3 regions of the Mesorhizobium sp. P2_F5 genome follow, and region 3 is predicted to be linked to each of the others. Evidence: predicted binding sites of a transcription regulator. Region 3 holds the regulator's gene; each other region holds the start of a gene.
The links. The regulator LexA, encoded in region 3, represses DNA repair genes until DNA is damaged. The targets are predictions, from matches to a motif close to TGTTCNNNNTGTGTTCNG.

Region 1 (5,787 bases), on a different contig from region 3:
CAGCACTTCCGTCGCGGCGAATTCGGCGCGTTCCTGGATGAAGCGGAAGCGGGCCTCGGGCTTGGTGCCCATCAGCGCGTCGATCGCATCCTTGGTCGCCGCCACGGCATCGATGACATCGACCCTGAGCAGCGTGCGCTTCCTCGGGTCCATGGTCGTTTCCTTGAGTTGCGCGGCCATCATTTCGCCGAGGCCCTTGAAGCGGCCGATCTCGACCTTGGCGCGGCCGGTGAATTCGGTGCGCAACAGCTCGTCCTTGTGCGCATCGTCGCGGGCATAGGCGACTTTGCCGCCCTGCCGGATCGAATAGAGCGGCGGCACCGCCAAATAGAGATGGCCCCCGTTCACCAGGTTCGGCATTTCCTGGTAGAAGAAGGTGATCAGCAGCGAGGCGATGTGGGCGCCGTCGACGTCGGCGTCGGTCATGATGATCACGCGGTCGTAGCGCAAATCCTCGTCACGATATTTCGAGCGCGTGCCGCAGCCGAGGGCCTGGATCAGGTCCGAAATCTGCTGGTTGGCGGCCAGCTTGTCGTTGCCGGCGCTGGCGACGTTGAGGATTTTGCCGCGCAGCGGAAGGACCGCCTGGCTGGCGCGGTCGCGCGCCTGCTTGGCCGAGCCGCCGGCCGAGTCGCCTTCGACGATAAACAGTTCCGCACCCGCGGCGGCATTCTGCGTGCAGTCGGCGAGTTTGCCGGGCAGCCTGAGCTTGCGCACAGCGCTCTTGCGCGAGACTTCCTTTTCCTGGCGCCGGCGCACCCGCTCGTCGGCGCGCGCGATTACCCATTCCAACAGCTTCGAGGCTTCCTGCGGATTGTCGGCCAGCCAATGGTCGAAAGGATCGCGGATGGCGGTCTCGACAATGCGGATCGCTTCGATCGTCGCCAGCCTGTCCTTGGTCTGGCCGACGAATTCCGGCTCGCGGATGAACACCGACAGCATGCCGGCCGCCGAGATCATGACGTCTTCGGAGGTGACGATCGAAGCGCGCTTGTTGCCGACCAGGTCGGCATAGGCGCGAAGCCCGCGCGTCAGTACGTTACGGAAGCCGGCCTCATGGGTGCCGCCTTCGCCGGTCGGGATGGTGTTGCAGTAGGAATTGACGAAGCCGTCGCCGCCGAACCAGGTTACCGCCCATTCGAGCGAGCCGTGGCCGCCTTGCTTCTCGCTCTTGCCGGCGAAGATTTCGCGCGTCACCTGGAAGTCGTCACCGAGCGATGCCTTGAGGTAGTCCTTCAGCCCGCCGGGGAAATGGAACTCCGCCTTGGCCGGCGTCTGGTCCTTTTCCTTGATCAGCGACGGATCGCAGCTCCAGCGGATTTCGACGCCGCCGAACAGATAGGCTTTCGAGCGCGTCATGCGGTAGAGCCGCGCCGGCTCGAAGGCGGCGCCCTTGCCGAAAATCTGCTCGTCGGGATGGAAACGGATCCTGGTGCCGCGCCGATTGTGCACCTCGCCGAGGTGCTCCAGCCCGCTTACCGGTACGCCACGAGAGAATCTTTGGCGGTAAAGCTGGCGGCCCCGCGCGACTTCGACCTCGAGATGGTCCGACAGCGCGTTGACGACGGAGACGCCGACGCCGTGCAGGCCGCCTGACGTTTCATATACCTTGGAGTCGAATTTGCCGCCCGAATGCAGCGTTGTCATGATGACTTCGAGCGCCGGCTTCTTGAATTTCGGATGCGGATCGACCGGGATGCCGCGGCCATTGTCGGTAACGGTCAAAAACCCGTCGGCCGAAAGCTCGACGTCGATGAAGGTGGCATGGCCGGCGACCGCCTCGTCCATCGAATTGTCGATGACCTCGGCGAACAGATGGTGCATCGCCTTGTCGTCGGTGCCGCCAATATACATGCCGGGACGGCGCCGCACCGGCTCCAGCCCTTCCAGCACCTCGATGTCGGCGGCGCTATAGCCTTCGCTGCCATCCTTGGTGGCAACAGGGCGTTTCGCCGCCGCCTGCACCAGCGGATCGGCCGGTCGCGCGGTCGCGCGGGCAGGTTGGGGCTGCTTTTCCAGATTGCCGAAAAGATCGTTGTTGTCGTCCATGCCTGCCATAGAATCCGGTGCCGCGAATCACCCGTCGATACTGCCACGCTTTTCAGCGCCAAGCGACGGAAGTTCCTGTTACGTTCGGGGATTTAACCCCTTCTTATCCTAAAACCTTTCGATAACCAAGCCGGCGAAAATAGGTCCGTGCGGAGCGCCCGGGATTCCTGAATCTTTAACTATGCGGCCTAGCGTGGCCTCAACAAATAAAAGACCACTAGGTGTCAGGGGTTAGTTGTGAGGGGCAAGGCCATAACGATGATCGGCATCGCCGCCGTTTTCGGCGCGATCTCGATCTTTGCCGCGGATTTCTGGGTTAAAAGCCAGGCCAAGGCCGATGCCGAGGAAAAGACGGCATCGATCCCGGCGCCAGTGACCCCCAAGGTCGAATTCAAGACCATCGTCGTGGCCAACGCGCCGCTGCGTTACGGCATGGAACTCGACCGCGCGCAGCTCACCGAAATCCCGTGGTCGGAAGGCTCGGTGCCGCAGGGCGCATTCACCACCATCAATGCATTGCTAGCCGACGGCAGCCGCGTGGTGCTGTCACCGATCGAGATCAACGAGCCGGTGCTGATCAGCAAGCTGTCGGGGCCGAATGGCCGCGCGACGCTGTCCAACATGATGACGCCCGGCATGCGCGCGGTCACGATCCGCACCGACGAGATCGCCGGTGTCGGTGGCTTCGTGATGCCGGGCGACCGGGTGGACGTGGTGCTGACACGCGATGCCGGCGAAATCCAGGAAGTGGCCAAGAACGCGCAAGGCGCGGCCGGTTCGACCGTTACCTCCGAGATCGTCGTCTCCGACGCCAAGGTGCTGACCGTCGGGCAGGGTGCCGACCAGCGCCAGACCACGCCGCAGATCGCCAATTCCGTGACCATCGAGGTGACAACCGACGGCGCCCAGAAAGTGGCGCTCGCCCGCACCGTCGGCACCTTGTCGCTGTCGCTCCGCTCGGCCGCCGATGGTGGCACTGCCAAGGACGGCGTCACCACCATCTCATCCTTCGGCGGTTCGGTCGCCTCCGGCGTCCAGGCTGCGGCCGGCGCGCTGTTCACTGCCGCGACCAAGGAGCCTGAGAAGCCGAAATTCAAGACGATCATCGTGACGCGCGGCACGCAGGTCGAAGAATACCAGGTTCCTGCGCGGGACCAGCCATAACTGCCGGTGGGGACCGGACGAGGGACGGGACAGATGTCGGGACTTCATGCATATCGGATGACGAAAGGGCTGCGCCCAATGCGGGCGCTCGCGGTGACGGCTTGCCTCGCCGCGGCCGCAATGCTCGGCCTCAGCGCGCCGGCCAGGGCCGACAACGACATCGTCTATGTGTCGTCGACCAAGAATGCGTCGATCAAGGTTGCCAAGGGCAAGCCGAAGACGATCATGACCAATGCCGCCTTCTACCAGATCGTCATCGGCGATCCGGAGATCGCCAACGTCAATCCGCTGACCGACAAATCCTTCTATGTGCTGGGCAACAATCTCGGCACCACCGGCATCGCGCTGTTCGACGAGAACAAGCAACTGGTCGGCACCGTCGACATCGAAGTGACGCTGGACACCGACCAATTGGCCAGCACCATTCGCGCCAGCGTGCCGGACGCCAAGATCAAGGTTGGCTCGGCCAACGGCCGCGTCGTGCTGTCGGGCGAGGCCGATGACGCGGTCGCCGCCGAGAAGGCGAGCAAGATCGCCAGCCGCTTCTCCGGCAATGAGGAAGTGATCAATTCGGTCAACATCTCGTCTTCGCAGCAGGTTCAGCTCAACGTCCGCTTCGTCGAGATCAACCGGCAGGCCGGACAGGATCTCGGCGCCAAATACAGCGCCAATTTCGCTTACGGCCTTGGCGGGCGCGATGTCACCATCCAGCCTGGCTCGCTGCCGGCGGCCGGCAATGGCGAGATCATCGGCCGGCTGCTGTCGAACGGCCTGTCGATCGACGTTGCCATCAAGGCGCTGGAGGAGCGTGGCCTTGCCAGGCGGCTGGCCGAGCCGAACCTGATCGCCCGTTCGGGCCAGACGGCAAGCTTCCTCGCCGGCGGCGAGTTCCCGATCCCGGTTTCCGAGGACAATGGCAAGATCTCCGTCAGCTACAAGAAATACGGCGTCAGCCTGGATTTCACGCCGACCGTACTGAAGGACGGGCTGGTCAGCCTCGACATCGCGCCGGAGGTGTCCTCGATCGATGCGTCGGCCTCGTACAATATCGGTACGATCTCGGTGCCGGGCTTCATCGTGCGCCGCGCCAGGACATCGGTCGACCTGAAGAACGGCCAGAGCTTCATGATCGCCGGTCTGCTGCAGTCGCAGAACGACATCACCACCTCGCGCCTTCCCGGCCTCGGCAAACTGCCGGTGCTCGGTTCGCTGTTTTCCTCGAAATCCTATCAGCGGCGCGAGACCGACCTGGTGATCATCGTCACCCCTTATCTGGTCAAGCCGGTCGATCCGTCGAAGAAGCTGCTCGAGCCGACCGACGGCACGCAGCCGGCCAGCAATGTCGACTATTTCCTCAACAACACGGAAGAAGTGAAAACGTCCGACACCAACCGGGCAATGGCAATGGCCAGCGGCAGCACGGCACAGTCGGCCCCGGTCACCACGGTTGGGCATTTCCTCGATCTGCCGAAGGATTGAAGCCATGCGCATGGGACCATGCATTGCCCTGTTGCTCGCCGGCTTCGCCGGCGGCTGCACCAGCGACGACTATATCCGCAGCGAGGGGCCGACGACGGCCGCCGGCAACGCGCAAGCTGCCAATACGGCCATGCAGATGGTCGATCCCTGGAAGTACGGCGTCCAGAACACCAGGCTGCTGGTGCCGGCGCAGCGCAGTGACGCGGCGGTGAACGCCGCCGATCAGGCGGCTGCCGCCAAGGCCGTGCAACCAACAGCGACAACCGATTGATTTGCCTGGCGATTTGACCGGGAAATGACCTGACAGGCTGACAAAATGGCAAGCGGCATCAAGATCAAGAAAATCCTGCTGGTGTCCAGCGACCGGACCTTTGTGCAGGATACACGCACCGCTTTCGCGGCCTCGGAGGTGATCCAGCTTTCGACCGTCGAGAAGAACATTTCCGAACTGCGCGGCGAGGTCCAGGAAGCCGATTTCGGCGCGCTCATAGTCGACATGGATGCGGCAAAGCTGGAAGAGATCGAGTCGCTGCAGCGCATCATGCGCCGGCTCGAAGGCCGCGTTCCGGTCGTCGTCGTCACCCAGGAGTTCAACGCCGCAGCGGTGCGCATCCTGGTGCAGCTCCAGGTCGCCGATTTCCTGGTCAAGCCGATCACCACAGCCGATCTGGTGCGTTCGGTCATCCGCGCCCTGCAAGGGCCGGGACGCGAGGAAAACACCGAGTCGCAGATCTACACCTTCATGCCGGCCGCCGGCGGCGTCGGCACCACGACGCTGGCGCTGCAGACCGCCTTCCAGCTGCATCATTCGGTGACGCGCGGCGCGTCGACCTGCGTCGTCGACCTCAATTTCCAGCAGGGCGCCTGCGCCGAATATCTCGACCTCGAGCCGCGCTTCGACATCACCGAAATCGAGAACCAGCCCGAGCGCCTCGACCGGCAGCTGCTGGATGTGATGCTGTCCAAGCATGCGAGCGGGCTCTGCGTGCTGGCCGCCCCCACGCATCCATCGGAAATGCGCTCGTTCAAGACCGATGTCGTGGTGCGCATGCTCGATCTCGTCTCGGCCTACTTCGACAATGTCGTCATCGACAT
Region 2 (5,787 bases), on a different contig from region 3:
TCAGACGCGCTGGATGCCGGTCGAGATCAAGATCAGCGGATGACCGGTTCGCCGTGGAAGCGGCGGCGCGAGGGCGGCGAGACGCCGAAACCGACCTCCATCATCAGCCGCGGCGTGCGCGACGGCACCGTGCCCATGTGGAAGCCGAACGGATCCTCGACGAAGCCGAGACCGGCCTCGCCGGTCAGCGTCACCGGGCTGTCGTCGCCATAGACCTTGAGCACCTCTTGCGCCGGATGGCCGACCAGCAGCGTCAGCTGGTGCCTGAGGCTGCGCCTGTTATGGCTGCCTTTGACATAGACATGCGGGCCGGTGCCGGCATCGCAAGGCTTCAAATAGAAGAAGAATTTCAGCATGCGCCAGTCGTCGAGATCGAAATGGTATTTGCCGAGCGATGCGAGGTTCTTGTCGGCATCTGAGGCCTCGCCGGTCGGAAAGCTCCACCAGACGCGCGTCGTGATCAGCTTGGCCTGGCCGCCCAGATAGTTCTGGGCGATGTCGAGCAGCAACGGATCGTTCTGGATGGCGAGTGCCGCCTTGCAGCCGAGGATGCGCTCGAAATAGTGGCCGCTGAGCAGGGAGCGGCCGAAACGCTTCTCCGCCTCGGCATGATCGCCAGGCATGAATTCGAGCCGGCGGTCGAAATTGCCAAAGCATGGCGTGCTCTGCGCGAAGCCGGCGATCTCCTCATAGATTGCCTGCGGCAGGACCAGGCCTGAGAACAACCCATCGGTGCGCAGCGTTTCGACGATCGACTTGAGCTCGACGCCCCTGAACATCGTCGCTCCGACACTCTGCGCCGGTCGGGCGGCTTTAGCGCCCAGCCAGTGCAGTCTGCGCGCTGGCATGGTGCGGGCAAGCATGAACATCGGCAGCCAGGCCGGATTCTCGCGCATATCCTTGAGATAGGTCGGGATGCGCACGGCGATGCGGCGGAGCAGACTGCCGTTGCGGGCAATGGCTTCCAGGCTGGCGGCGCCGGATTTGTCGGGGGTCGAAAGGTTCATCGGGGTCCTCAGGTACGAACGGCAGCCGACGAAATGTCGGTTTTACCGCTCCCGCATTACCCAAACCCTGATATCCCGCATCGATGGAATGCTAACCCCGCGTCAGTTTTTGTGCAATGCACAATAGCGGGAGCCCCGACGAATTCGACCGGCGTTATTTCTTCGGCGACACCCAGATTTCGGCGTCCAGCCGCCTGGTGGCGAGACCACGCGCAAGCGCTTCGGCGCTGTGTGCGTTCTTCGACAGGGACGTCGCCTGGCGCTTGCTGATGACCAGCCCTTCGGCCAGCGCCCGGTTTCTCGAAAGCACCCGCGCCAGGAATGGCGTGCGGCTGCCCCGGGCACGGGAAAAGCGCGCCGGCATGGTTTGCCGCGCCGTATGGGCGACAACGTCGTCGATCCAGCCTTCCGAAAGCCGTGCGCCGGGTTCCAGAAACAGCAGCCAGTCGCCTTTCGCCTGACGGATCCCGGCGGCAATGCCGCCGGCGACAAAGTGGCAGCCGGCGTGGTCGGCGACACGATGCGTCTGGTCGGTCGAGCCGGTGTCGCAGACGATGACATCGCGCACCACGCCCTCCACCGCGCCGCCGATCAGCGAGGCGAGCGTGCGGGCAAGGCCCTCTTCGTCGTCACGGGTTTCGATGAGAACGCTGAGCATTTCAGCCGAATAGCGGAAAGCCTCACGAAGCGCCAGTTTTGCATCGCGCAGCAAAAAGTTCTTGCTTTGTTCTCATCGGCAAAATAGGATTATTTTCATGAACAGAGCGATTCGACAGCCGGCTGACAGTCCCTGGGAGAGGGCGAAAATGGAACATATCGTGCGTGCGGACATTGCAGCTTTCGGAGCAGGACGAGCCGAGATGGCCAATGCCATGATCGAACAGAGCGGCATGCGCGTCCGTCCGGACCGCAACCGCGGCCGTTCGGCCGGCATCAATCCGTCCGGGCGCTTCGAACCGGTCAGCCGGCATGTGTTCGACGACGGCTGGAATTCGCTGGAGGAACTGCCGCCGTTCAAGACCGAGGTTCAGGTCGAGAAGCCGCGCACCATCATCACCCGCAACGAATCGCCCGACATCTCCTTTGATCGTTCGATCAATCCCTATCGCGGCTGCGAGCATGGCTGCGTCTATTGCTTTGCACGGCCAACGCATTCCTTCATGGGCCTGTCGCCGGGGCTGGATTTCGAATCGAAGCTGTTTGCCAAGCCTGACGCCGCGCGGCTGCTCGACAAGGAACTGTCGAAGGATGGCTATCAACCGCGCACCATCGCCATCGGCACCAACACCGATCCGTACCAGCCGATCGAGAAGCAGTACCGCATCATGCGCGAGATCCTCGAAGTGCTGGAGGCGCGCGGCCATCCGGTCGGCATCGTCACCAAATCCCATCTGGTGACGCGCGACATCGATATATTGTCGCGCATGGCCGAACGCGGGTTGGCCAAGGTGGCGCTGTCGGTGACGACGATGGACCGCATGCTGGCGCGCACCATGGAGCCGCGCGCGTCGACGCCGACCAAGCGGCTGGAAGCGATAAGGCAGCTTTCGGATGCCGGCATTCCGGCCTCTGTAATGGTGGCGCCGATCATCCCCGGCCTGACCGACCAGGAGATGGAGCGCATCCTCGATTCGGCACGCGCCGCCGGCGCCCGTGAAGCGGGCTATGTCATCCTGCGCCTGCCGCTCGAAGTGGCGCCGATCTTCAAGGACTGGCTGCTACGCCATTATCCCGACCGCTACCGGCACGTCATGTCGCTGATCCGTTCGATGCGCGACGGCAAGGACTACGATTCGGAATGGGGCAAGCGCATGAAGGGCGCCGGACCCTATGCCTGGCAGATCGGCCGACGCTTCGAGATCACCGCCAAGCGGCTCGGCCTCAACGCCGAGCGGCGGACGCTCAGAACAGACCAGTTCGTCGCCGCCGCCAACGCAACCGAGCAGCTGATGCTGCTCTGAAGATCATCCCTGCCCCGCCGTCGTTGGCTGGGCAGGCAAAGAAATCCCGTCCGGCCTGTCCCCCGGCCTGCAGACGGTGCCCTCCCGGTCTTGCCCCACTCGACCCTGGAGGGACTTGCGGAGAATCGGAGCCGATGCGAACCTCGCCGCAACATGGCTCGCGCGCGTTCCGATTCTCCGCTTCTTTTCGAAATCGTCGAGAAGCCCGACTTCTCCTTCGAGACGAAGGCGATGGCTGAAGGCTTGTGGCCGGTGGCAGGCATGGACGAGGCCGGCCGCGGTCCGCTGGCCGGGCCGGTGGTGGCGGCAGCCGTGATCCTCGATCCCGCCAACATTCCCGACGGCCTCGATGATTCCAAACGGCTCAACCATTTGCAGCGCGAGGCGCTGTTCCTGAAAATCCTCGGTTCCGCGCTCGGCGTGTCGATGGCCTCGGTGAGTGCCGAAGGCATAGACGGCAGTAACATCCTTAAAGCCAGCCTCGAGGCGATGCGCCGCGCCCTTGCCGGCCTGCCGATCCAGGCAAAGCTGGCACTGGCCGACGGCCGCGACGTGCCGCCGGGCCTCATTTGCGAAGGCCGCGCGCTGATCAAGGGCGACCAGCGCTCGCAGTCGATCGCCGCCGCCTCGATCGTCGCCAAGGTGATGCGCGACCGCATGATGTGCGGCTGCGGCAGCCACCACGAACGCTATGGGTTCGAAGTCCATATGGGCTACGCCACGGTCCGCCATCGCACCGCGATCGAAGCGCATGGGCCGGTGGCAAGACTGCACCGGGCGTCGTTCGCGCCGTTCAGGCTGGGTGGCGTTGAGGTGGTGGAAGAAGAGAGTTTTGCCGGGTTGGAGTGAGCGCCGACTGCGGCGACTGCCAATCTCCCCCCTCGTGGGGGAGATGTCCGGCAGGACAGAGGGGGGCGCTGTCCCTCCAAGTCTGTCAGCCTGTAGCAGCCAGATCACCTACATGATTTGCAGCCGGCGCGGCATGAAAGCCGAACGCCGGCGATCCTTCGCGCCCCCCTCTGCCCTGCCGGGCATCTCCCCCACGAGGGGGGAGATCAGCAGCTTCGGCGCCTCGCTCACCCTCCAAACAAAAAAGCCGCCAGGTTGCCCGGGCGGCTTCGATGATGCGTTGACGGCTTCCGCTCAGTTCAGCTTGGCCTTCACGTCCTGCAGCGCGGATTTGAACAGGTCGGCGCCGGCCTTGGCATCGACTTTGGCCGCAAGCAGCGTGCGGGCTGCCTCGACGGCGATGTCGACGGCGCTGGCGCGCACTTCGGCGACAGCTTCGCGCTCGGCCTGGCCGATCTTCTGCTCGGCAAGGGCGGTGCGGCGGGTGACGTAATCCTCGGTCTTCTTGTGCGCCTCGGCGGCAAGCATGTCCGCCTCGCGCTTGGCTGCGGCGACGATGGCCGCGGCCTCCTGCTCGGCTTCCTTGCGCTTCTTCTGGTACTGGCCGAGCAGCTGCTGGGCCTCTTCGCGCAGCCGGCGGGCTTCCGCAAGCTCGTCGCTGATCTTGGCGGCACGGGCGTCGAGCGCCTTGGCGATCAGCCCGGGTACCTTGATGTAGACGGCGACGCCGAGGAAAATGATCAGGGCGACGGTGGCCCAGAGCGTCGCGAGCGATGTGGCGTCCATGATGTGCTCCTCAGCGGGCCACGGATTTGACGGCAGCCGCGATCTCGGCCTTGCTGGCCTTACCGCCGACAAGCGCATCGACGATGGCCGATGCGGTGTCCTCGGCGATCGTGCCGACTTCCTTCATGGCCTTGGCCTTGATGGAAGCGATGCTGGCCTCGGCCTCGCCGAGCTTCTTGTCGAGCGCGGCCTCGATCTTCTTGCGGGCGGTCTCGGCTTCGGCCTTGGCCGCGTCGTTGGCCTGCTGGCCGATCGCATTGGCCTTGGTCTTGGCTTCCGTCAGTTCCTGCTCGTAAGCAGCAACGGCGGCGTCAGCCTCGCCCTTCAGCTTGGCGGCCTGGTCGAGGTCCTGCGTGATGCGATCGCTACGCACGTCGATAATGCTGCCAAGGCGCGGCATCACCACCTTCTTCAGGAACAGGTAGAACAGCCCGAACGTGATCGCCAACCACAGAAGCTGCGACGGGAACGTCGCCGGATCGAATGGCGGGAACGTGCCGTGCGCCTCGGCGGGCACGCCGGTGCCGGAATGCGTGTCGCCTTCCGTGCCGGTGTGGGCGCCTTCAGCGGCGGGTGCGGACTCTTGCGCAAAGGCAGATGTCACGAACATGGACTATCCCCTGATATCAGGCATGGCCGCAGGAATGCGGCCAGCCAATTCTTCCCAATGCTTGGCCGACCAATAGCTGGCCGAAACAGGGCTCAGCCGAACAGGGCGAGAAGCGCGATGAGAAGCGAGAAAATGCCCAGAGCTTCGGTCACGGCGAAGCCGAAAATCAGACGGCCGAACTGGCCATCCGCGGCCGACGGATTGCGCAGAGCGCCCGCCAGGTAGCTGCCGAAGATGTTACCGAGGCCAATGCCCGCGCCGCCCATGCCGAGGCAAGCGATACCAGCGCCGATGTACTTTGCTGCTTCTGCGTCCATTTTAAAACTCCTTTGGATCTGTAATTCGTTGCAATTCCATCCGGCGACCAATGCCGGAAACTCTATCTAGTGCGAAGGATGCAGCGCATCATTCAGGTACATGCAGGTCAGCACGGCGAACACATATGCCTGCAAGAGCGCCACGAGCAATTCCAGCGCGGTCAGCGCCACGGCCATTGCCAGCGGCAGGATCGATCCCGCAACGCCGAGCGCACCGAGCGCACTCAGGCTGACCACAAACCCGGAAAACACCTTCA
Region 3 (5,787 bases):
ACAGCTATTTCACCGGCATCGGCGGCAGCGGCTTCTTTCTCGGCAATCCCAAAACCATCGTCGCGCAGGGACCGCCACCGCCGACCGCACGGCTCTCTTCGGCGATCGAGAATGCGCGCGAGAGTATTGCCGACCACGTCCGCAGCAAAATCGGCGGCGCCGAAGGCGAGATTGCCGCGGCGCTCATTGTCGGCGTGCGCGCCGGCATCCCGGATGAGGTCAACGAGGCGATGCGGCGCACCGGCATCTACCACATCATCTCCATTTCGGGCCTGCACATGGCGCTGGTTGCCGGCACCATCATGGCGTTGCTGCGGGGCGCCTTTGCGCTGTTTCCGGATTTCTCCTCGCGCCGGCCGGTGAAGAAATATGCGGCCGCCGCAGCGCTTGTCTCCATCGCTGCCTATCTCGTCATTTCAGGCATCGTGGTTGCCGCCGAGCGCAGCTTCATCATGCTGGCGGTCATGCTTGTCGCGGTGTTGTTTGATCGCGCGGCGCTCACCATGCGCAATCTGGCGATCTCGGCCATCGCCGTCATCCTGGTGTCGCCGCATGAAGTGGTCGGCCCCAGCTTCCAGATGTCGTTTGCCGCAACCGCCGCGCTTGTCGGCGCCTATGCCGGCTGGGCCGACTATCGCGCCGACAAGGTGAGACCGCCGCCGGCGAAACGCTCCTTTGTCAGCTTCCTGTCGCGAAAATTCCTGCTGGCCATGGGCGGTCTCGCCATGACCTCGATTATCGCTGGCAGTGCTACCTTGCTGTTTGCCATCTGGCATTTTCAGCGCGTGTCGCCGCTCAGCCTGCTCGCCAATCTCACTGTGATGCCGATCGTGTCGTTGATCGTCATGCCCTTTGCCGTGCTTAGCGCGCTGGCCATGCCATTCGGCGCCGACGGGCCATTCCTATATGTGATGGGCAAGGGCCTGACGGCGATGATCGCCATATCGGCCTGGATTTCCGAGCGCTCGCCGGTCGATGCCGTCGGGCTGATCTCCATCCGCTCGGTGCTGCTAGTGGCGGTCGCCCTCGTTATCGCCACCATGGCGACTACCTGGCTCCGGCTCGCAGCCGTGCCTTTCGCACTGGCCGGCCTGTTGACGGTGCCGCAGGTGCGCACGCCTGACGTGCTCATTTCCGAAGATGCGCATCTGGTGGCCATGCCGATCGGCGGCGGCGAGCTCGCTCTCAATCGCGAACGCTCGAACGAATTCACCACCGACAATTGGAAACGCGCACTGAGAGCCGAAACCATTATCCCGCCTGAGATTTTCGAGGCAACAGATACGCGGTTCGATCTCGATCCGCTCGACTTGCCGCCAGGCGCGCCCTTCTATTGCAGGGGCGATCTCTGCATTGCGCGGCATCCATCCGGCGCCATCATCGCGCTGGCGAAGGATCGCAACGCGGCTCGGCCGGCTTGTGCTTTTGCGAGCCTGATCGTCATCGACGATGCCGCCGCCTACAATCCGTGCCGCGACCCGCTGGTGCTGGTCGTGACGAAGAAACAGCTTGCACGCAACGGGAGTGCCGCCGTCTTCTTCGATCCACAATCGGCCGCGACAGCGCCAACGATCCGCTTTGCCGTCGACAAGCCGTATCGCCCCTGGCACGAGCAACGCCGCTTCTCACGCGAAGCGCGTGGTCTGCCGCCTTACAAGCAGCGCGAAAAGTACAAACCTGAGCCGGCTCAGTAGCGCCGGATCAACCCGACCAGCTTGCCCTGCACCTTGACCCGGTCCGGACCGAAGATGCGGGTCTCATAGGCCGGGTTGGCGGCTTCCAGCGCGATCGAGGCGCCCTTGCGGCGGAAGCGTTTCAGCGTCGCTTCCTCCTCGTCGACCAGCGCCACGATGATCTCGCCGGGGCTCGCCGTGTCGGCATTGCGGATGATGACCGTATCGCCGTCGAAAATGCCGGCCTCGATCATCGAGTCGCCCTTGACCTCGAGCGCGTAGTGTTCGCCGCCCATGATCATATCCGGCGGCACCGAGATCGAATGCGTCTGGTGCTGGATGGCGTCGATCGGCACACCGGCGGCGATGCGTCCCATCACCGGGATCGACACCGCGGAAACCGCATCGTCATTGCCGGCAGACATCGAACGCGACGACGAGCCCGGCTTGATCTGGCGGCCGAGACCGCCTTGCCCCACACCGCCTTGGCCGCCTTGTCCGAGACTGCCCTGGATGACGCTTGGCGAAAACTTCCTCGCCGCATTGAGGCCGGGCGCGATCGAGTCGGGCAGCCGCAGCACTTCCAGCGCGCGCGCCCTGTTCGGCAGCCGGCGAATGAAACCGCGCTCCTCGAGAGCCGTGATCAGGCGGTGAATGCCGGACTTCGAAGCGAGGTCGAGCGCCTCCTTCATCTCGTCGAAAGACGGCGGGATTCCGCTCTCCTTCAGGCGTTCATGGATGAACATCAGAAGTTCATGTTGCTTGCGCGTCAGCATCGCGGCCCCCACGGGTTCTGAAACCAGAATCGGAAAAAACAAACCCAGAACAAACACTATCTGTTCCAGTTGTGTTCCGCAACCATTTAAAGTTTAATGAATGTGTTGACGTTTTGTTCAGCATACGTCGGCGCGCGGCAGGCAGCCTGCGCTCGTTTGCCGGCAACGGTGTTGAACGAAGCCAAAGCGCTGAGGGTCGCGCCATCGGCTAGTTCACGCGTTGCCCGATCGCCGCTTCTTTTTCGGGTGCGGTTGCGCCGCATCAACCGCGCCGCCCGGCTCACTCTGGGCATAGACCTGCAGCGTGTAGCCGATGTGAACGGTCATCAGTGTTTTCGCGCGTTCGGCGTCGCGATCAAGGGCTGCTTCCATCAGTGCGGTGTGGTGTTCGATCGCCACGGCGTCGCGCAGGGCCTCCATGGCCTTCTGGTGTCCATCCTTGCGGCCGGCAGCCGCGCGCAGCGTCGGGGCCAGTCCCAGAAAGCGGTGATGGCGATGCAATTGGTCGGAGATCGTCGCATTGAAGCGCAGAAGCCAGCTGGATGTCGCGGCACTGAGCAGCGCCGCATGGAAGGCATCATGTTTTTCGTACCATGCATCGACGGTGTCATCCGAGGGATCGTCGAGAACGGACCCGCACCGTGAGAGACGATAATGGGTGGCAACGATCGCGTCTTCCCACTGACGGTCGCCCTTCTCGATCGATTCCACCAGCAAGGGCAGTTCGACCACCCGCCGTGCGCGCGCCAAGTCCTCGAGCTCCGCCCGAGAGACGGGAGCGACCGCAAACCCACGGTTGCTGATGGCCGTCACAAGCCGTTCGGCCTCCAGCCGCGACAGCGCCTCGCGCAGCGGCGTCCAGCCGATACCGTAGGTGCCGCGCAGCGTGCTCAGCTTCAACGGCGCGGCAGGCGCCAGCCGGGTCGCAAGAATATCGCGCCTGAGCAGCCGATAGGCCGCTTCCGTCTTCGAGGACTGCTCGTCATCCAGCATCGTGACCAATCCGACAGATTGCTCGGCTGATGATTATATATCAAAGCCTTTCATTGCGTAAATTATATATAATGTTTGACAGCTTCCGGAGGACCGCTCAAGATCGCCGGCATGTTTGGGCGGGCAGGCTCCGCCGAGTGCGTTTGTCCACGGAGGGCACCGGATCATGAGCATGACACCCGATCTCGCTGCAATCGAAGCGATGGATGCCGCTGATCCGCTGCGCTCGATGCGTGAACGCTTTGTCTTGCCGGAGGGCGTGATCTATCTCGACGGCAATTCGCTGGGCGCCGCGTCACCAGCCGTCTTCAGCGAACTGCAGCAGGCCGCGACGCGGGAATGGGCGCAGGATCTCATTCGCGCCTGGAACACCGCAGGCTGGTTCAACATGCCGGTGGAACTCGGAGATCAGCTCGGACGACTGATCGGTGCGGCCAACGGGCAGACGGTGGTCTGCGACACAACCTCGATCAACATCTACAAGCTGCTGCACGCCGCGCTCGGCATGCGGCCGGATCGGTCGGTCATCGTTGCCGAGGGCGACAGTTTTCCGACCGACCTCTATATGGCCGAAGGCGTGGCCTCGACCCGGCCGGGAACGCGGCTGCGGCTGGAGGGCGTCGACGCGACGGCAATCGAGGAGCTGATCGACGACAGAGTTGCCGTCATCCTGGTCAACCACGTCAACTACAAATCCGGCCAGTTGCGCGACATGGCGGCGCTGACGCGCAAAGCGCATGACGCCGGCGCGCTGATCATCTGGGATCTCTGCCACACCGCCGGCGCCTTGCCGGTCGAACTTGACCGTGCCAATGCCGATTTCGCCGTCGGCTGCACCTACAAATACCTCAATGGCGGCCCGGGCTCGCCGGCGTTCATCTACGCTGCCGCGCGCCACCATGGCGATGTCCACCAGCCGCTCAGCGGCTGGTGGGGCCATGCGCGGCCCTTTGCCTTCGAACAGGGCTTTGCCGTCGGCAGCGGCATCCGCCGCTTTCTGTGCGGAACGCAGCCGGTGCTGTCGATGCGGGCGCTCAAGGGCGCGCTCGATATCTGGAACGATGTCGACATGGCGGCGGTGCGCAAAAAGAGCATCGCGCTGACCGACCTGTTTATCCAGCTCGTCGAAGCCAGATGCGGCGCCTATGGGCTTGAACTGGAAAGTCCTCGCGACGGCAGCCAGCGTGGCAGCCAGGTGTCGTTCCTCCACCCGCACGGTTATCAGGTGATGCGCGCACTGATCGAACGCGGCGTGATCGGCGATTTCCGGGCGCCGTCGACCATCCGTTTCGGCTTCACGCCGCTCTATGTCGGTTACGGCGACGTCTGGCAGGCGGTCGAAGTGCTGGAGGATATTCTGCGCACCGGCGCCTGGCAGGACGCCCGCTTCGCGGTGAAGACCGCGGTTACCTGAAGCCGGCGCAATTCCAGGAAAAGTGTGACGTGGTTTTCCGGGGAAAAGCGCATAGCGCTTTCCCTTGGGAGTTGCGCCAAACAAAGAGCTCAGAGCCGGGTGCGAACCGTCCAGAGCTCCGGAAACAGCACGACCTCCAGCATCTTCTTCAGGTAGGAGGCGCCTGAGGTGCCGCCGGTGCCACGCTTCAAACCGATGATGCGCTCGACCGTGGTGACGTGGTTGAAGCGCCAGCGGCGGAAGTAATCCTCGAAGTCGACCAGCTTCTCGGCCAGTTCGTAGAGCATCCAGTAGCGCTGCGGGTCGCGGTAGACGGTTTGCCAGGCAACCAGCACTTCTTCGTTCTCTCCGCGCGTTTCGCGCCAGTCCGTGCGCCTAGCGTCGGCGCCTATGTCGAAGCCGTTGCGCGCCAACAGCAGCAGCGCCTCGTCATAGAGCGACGGCGTGGCCAGGATCGCTTCCAGTCTGTCCGTAAGTTCTGGCCGGTGCTTGTGCGGGCCGAGCATGGCGAGGTTGCGGTTGCCGGCCATGAATTCGATGGCGCGGTACTGCCAGGACTGGAAGCCCGAGGATTGGCCGAGCGCGTCGCGAAACTCGGTGTATTCGCTGGGCGTCATCGTGCGCAGCACGTCCCAGGCATTGTTGAGCTGCTCGAAGATGCGCGCGACGCGAGACAGCATCTTGAAGCTCGGTTCGAGGCGGTCGGCGCGGATCGCGCGGATCGCGGCGCCGATCTCGTGCAAGGCCAGCTTCATCCACAATTCCGATGTCTGATGCTGGATGATGAACAGCATCTCGTCATGGGCAGAAGACAGTGGCGTCTGCGCGTCGAGCACCTTCTCCAGGTGCAGATAGTCGCTGTAGGACATTCGCTCCTTGAACGACATCTGCGCGCCATCCGACGCCGGATCGTAGGGCTGGCTCAATTGCT

Region 1: the regulator LexA is predicted to act here: its motif matches at 2,120-2,137, upstream of parE (DNA topoisomerase IV subunit B).
Region 2: the regulator LexA is predicted to act here: its motif matches at 1,722-1,739, upstream of AC1DYO_RS19370 (PA0069 family radical SAM protein).

What each region holds. Positions count from the first base shown of each region.
Region 1 covers NZ_JBFUEY010000011.1:102,533-108,319, reverse strand. Annotated here, with positions in the region: gene parE (DNA topoisomerase IV subunit B) at 1-2,049, opposite strand, end outside; gene cpaB (Flp pilus assembly protein CpaB) at 2,287-3,213, shown strand; gene AC1DYO_RS17535 (type II and III secretion system protein family protein) at 3,247-4,692, shown strand; gene AC1DYO_RS17530 (hypothetical protein) at 4,697-4,963, shown strand; gene AC1DYO_RS17525 (CpaE/TadZ family protein) at 5,009-5,787, shown strand, end outside.
Region 2 covers NZ_JBFUEY010000014.1:20,515-26,301, forward strand. Annotated here, with positions in the region: gene AC1DYO_RS19355 (GFA family protein) at 1-43, shown strand, start outside; gene AC1DYO_RS19360 (hypothetical protein) at 33-1,007, opposite strand; gene AC1DYO_RS19365 (glycosyltransferase) at 1,162-1,665, opposite strand; gene AC1DYO_RS19370 (PA0069 family radical SAM protein) at 1,814-2,968, shown strand; gene AC1DYO_RS19375 (ribonuclease HII) at 3,122-3,817, shown strand; gene AC1DYO_RS19380 (F0F1 ATP synthase subunit B) at 4,112-4,603, opposite strand; gene AC1DYO_RS19385 (F0F1 ATP synthase subunit B) at 4,614-5,213, opposite strand; gene AC1DYO_RS19390 (F0F1 ATP synthase subunit C) at 5,306-5,530, opposite strand; gene AC1DYO_RS19395 (F0F1 ATP synthase subunit A) at 5,597-5,787, opposite strand, start outside.
Region 3 covers NZ_JBFUEY010000018.1:120,136-125,922, forward strand. Annotated here, with positions in the region: gene AC1DYO_RS22730 (ComEC/Rec2 family competence protein) at 1-1,694, shown strand, start outside; gene lexA (transcriptional repressor LexA) at 1,688-2,449, opposite strand; gene AC1DYO_RS22740 (GntR family transcriptional regulator) at 2,663-3,442, opposite strand; gene kynU (kynureninase) at 3,609-4,856, shown strand; gene kynA (tryptophan 2,3-dioxygenase) at 4,946-5,782, opposite strand; gene AC1DYO_RS22755 (AMP-binding protein) at 5,779-5,787, opposite strand, start outside.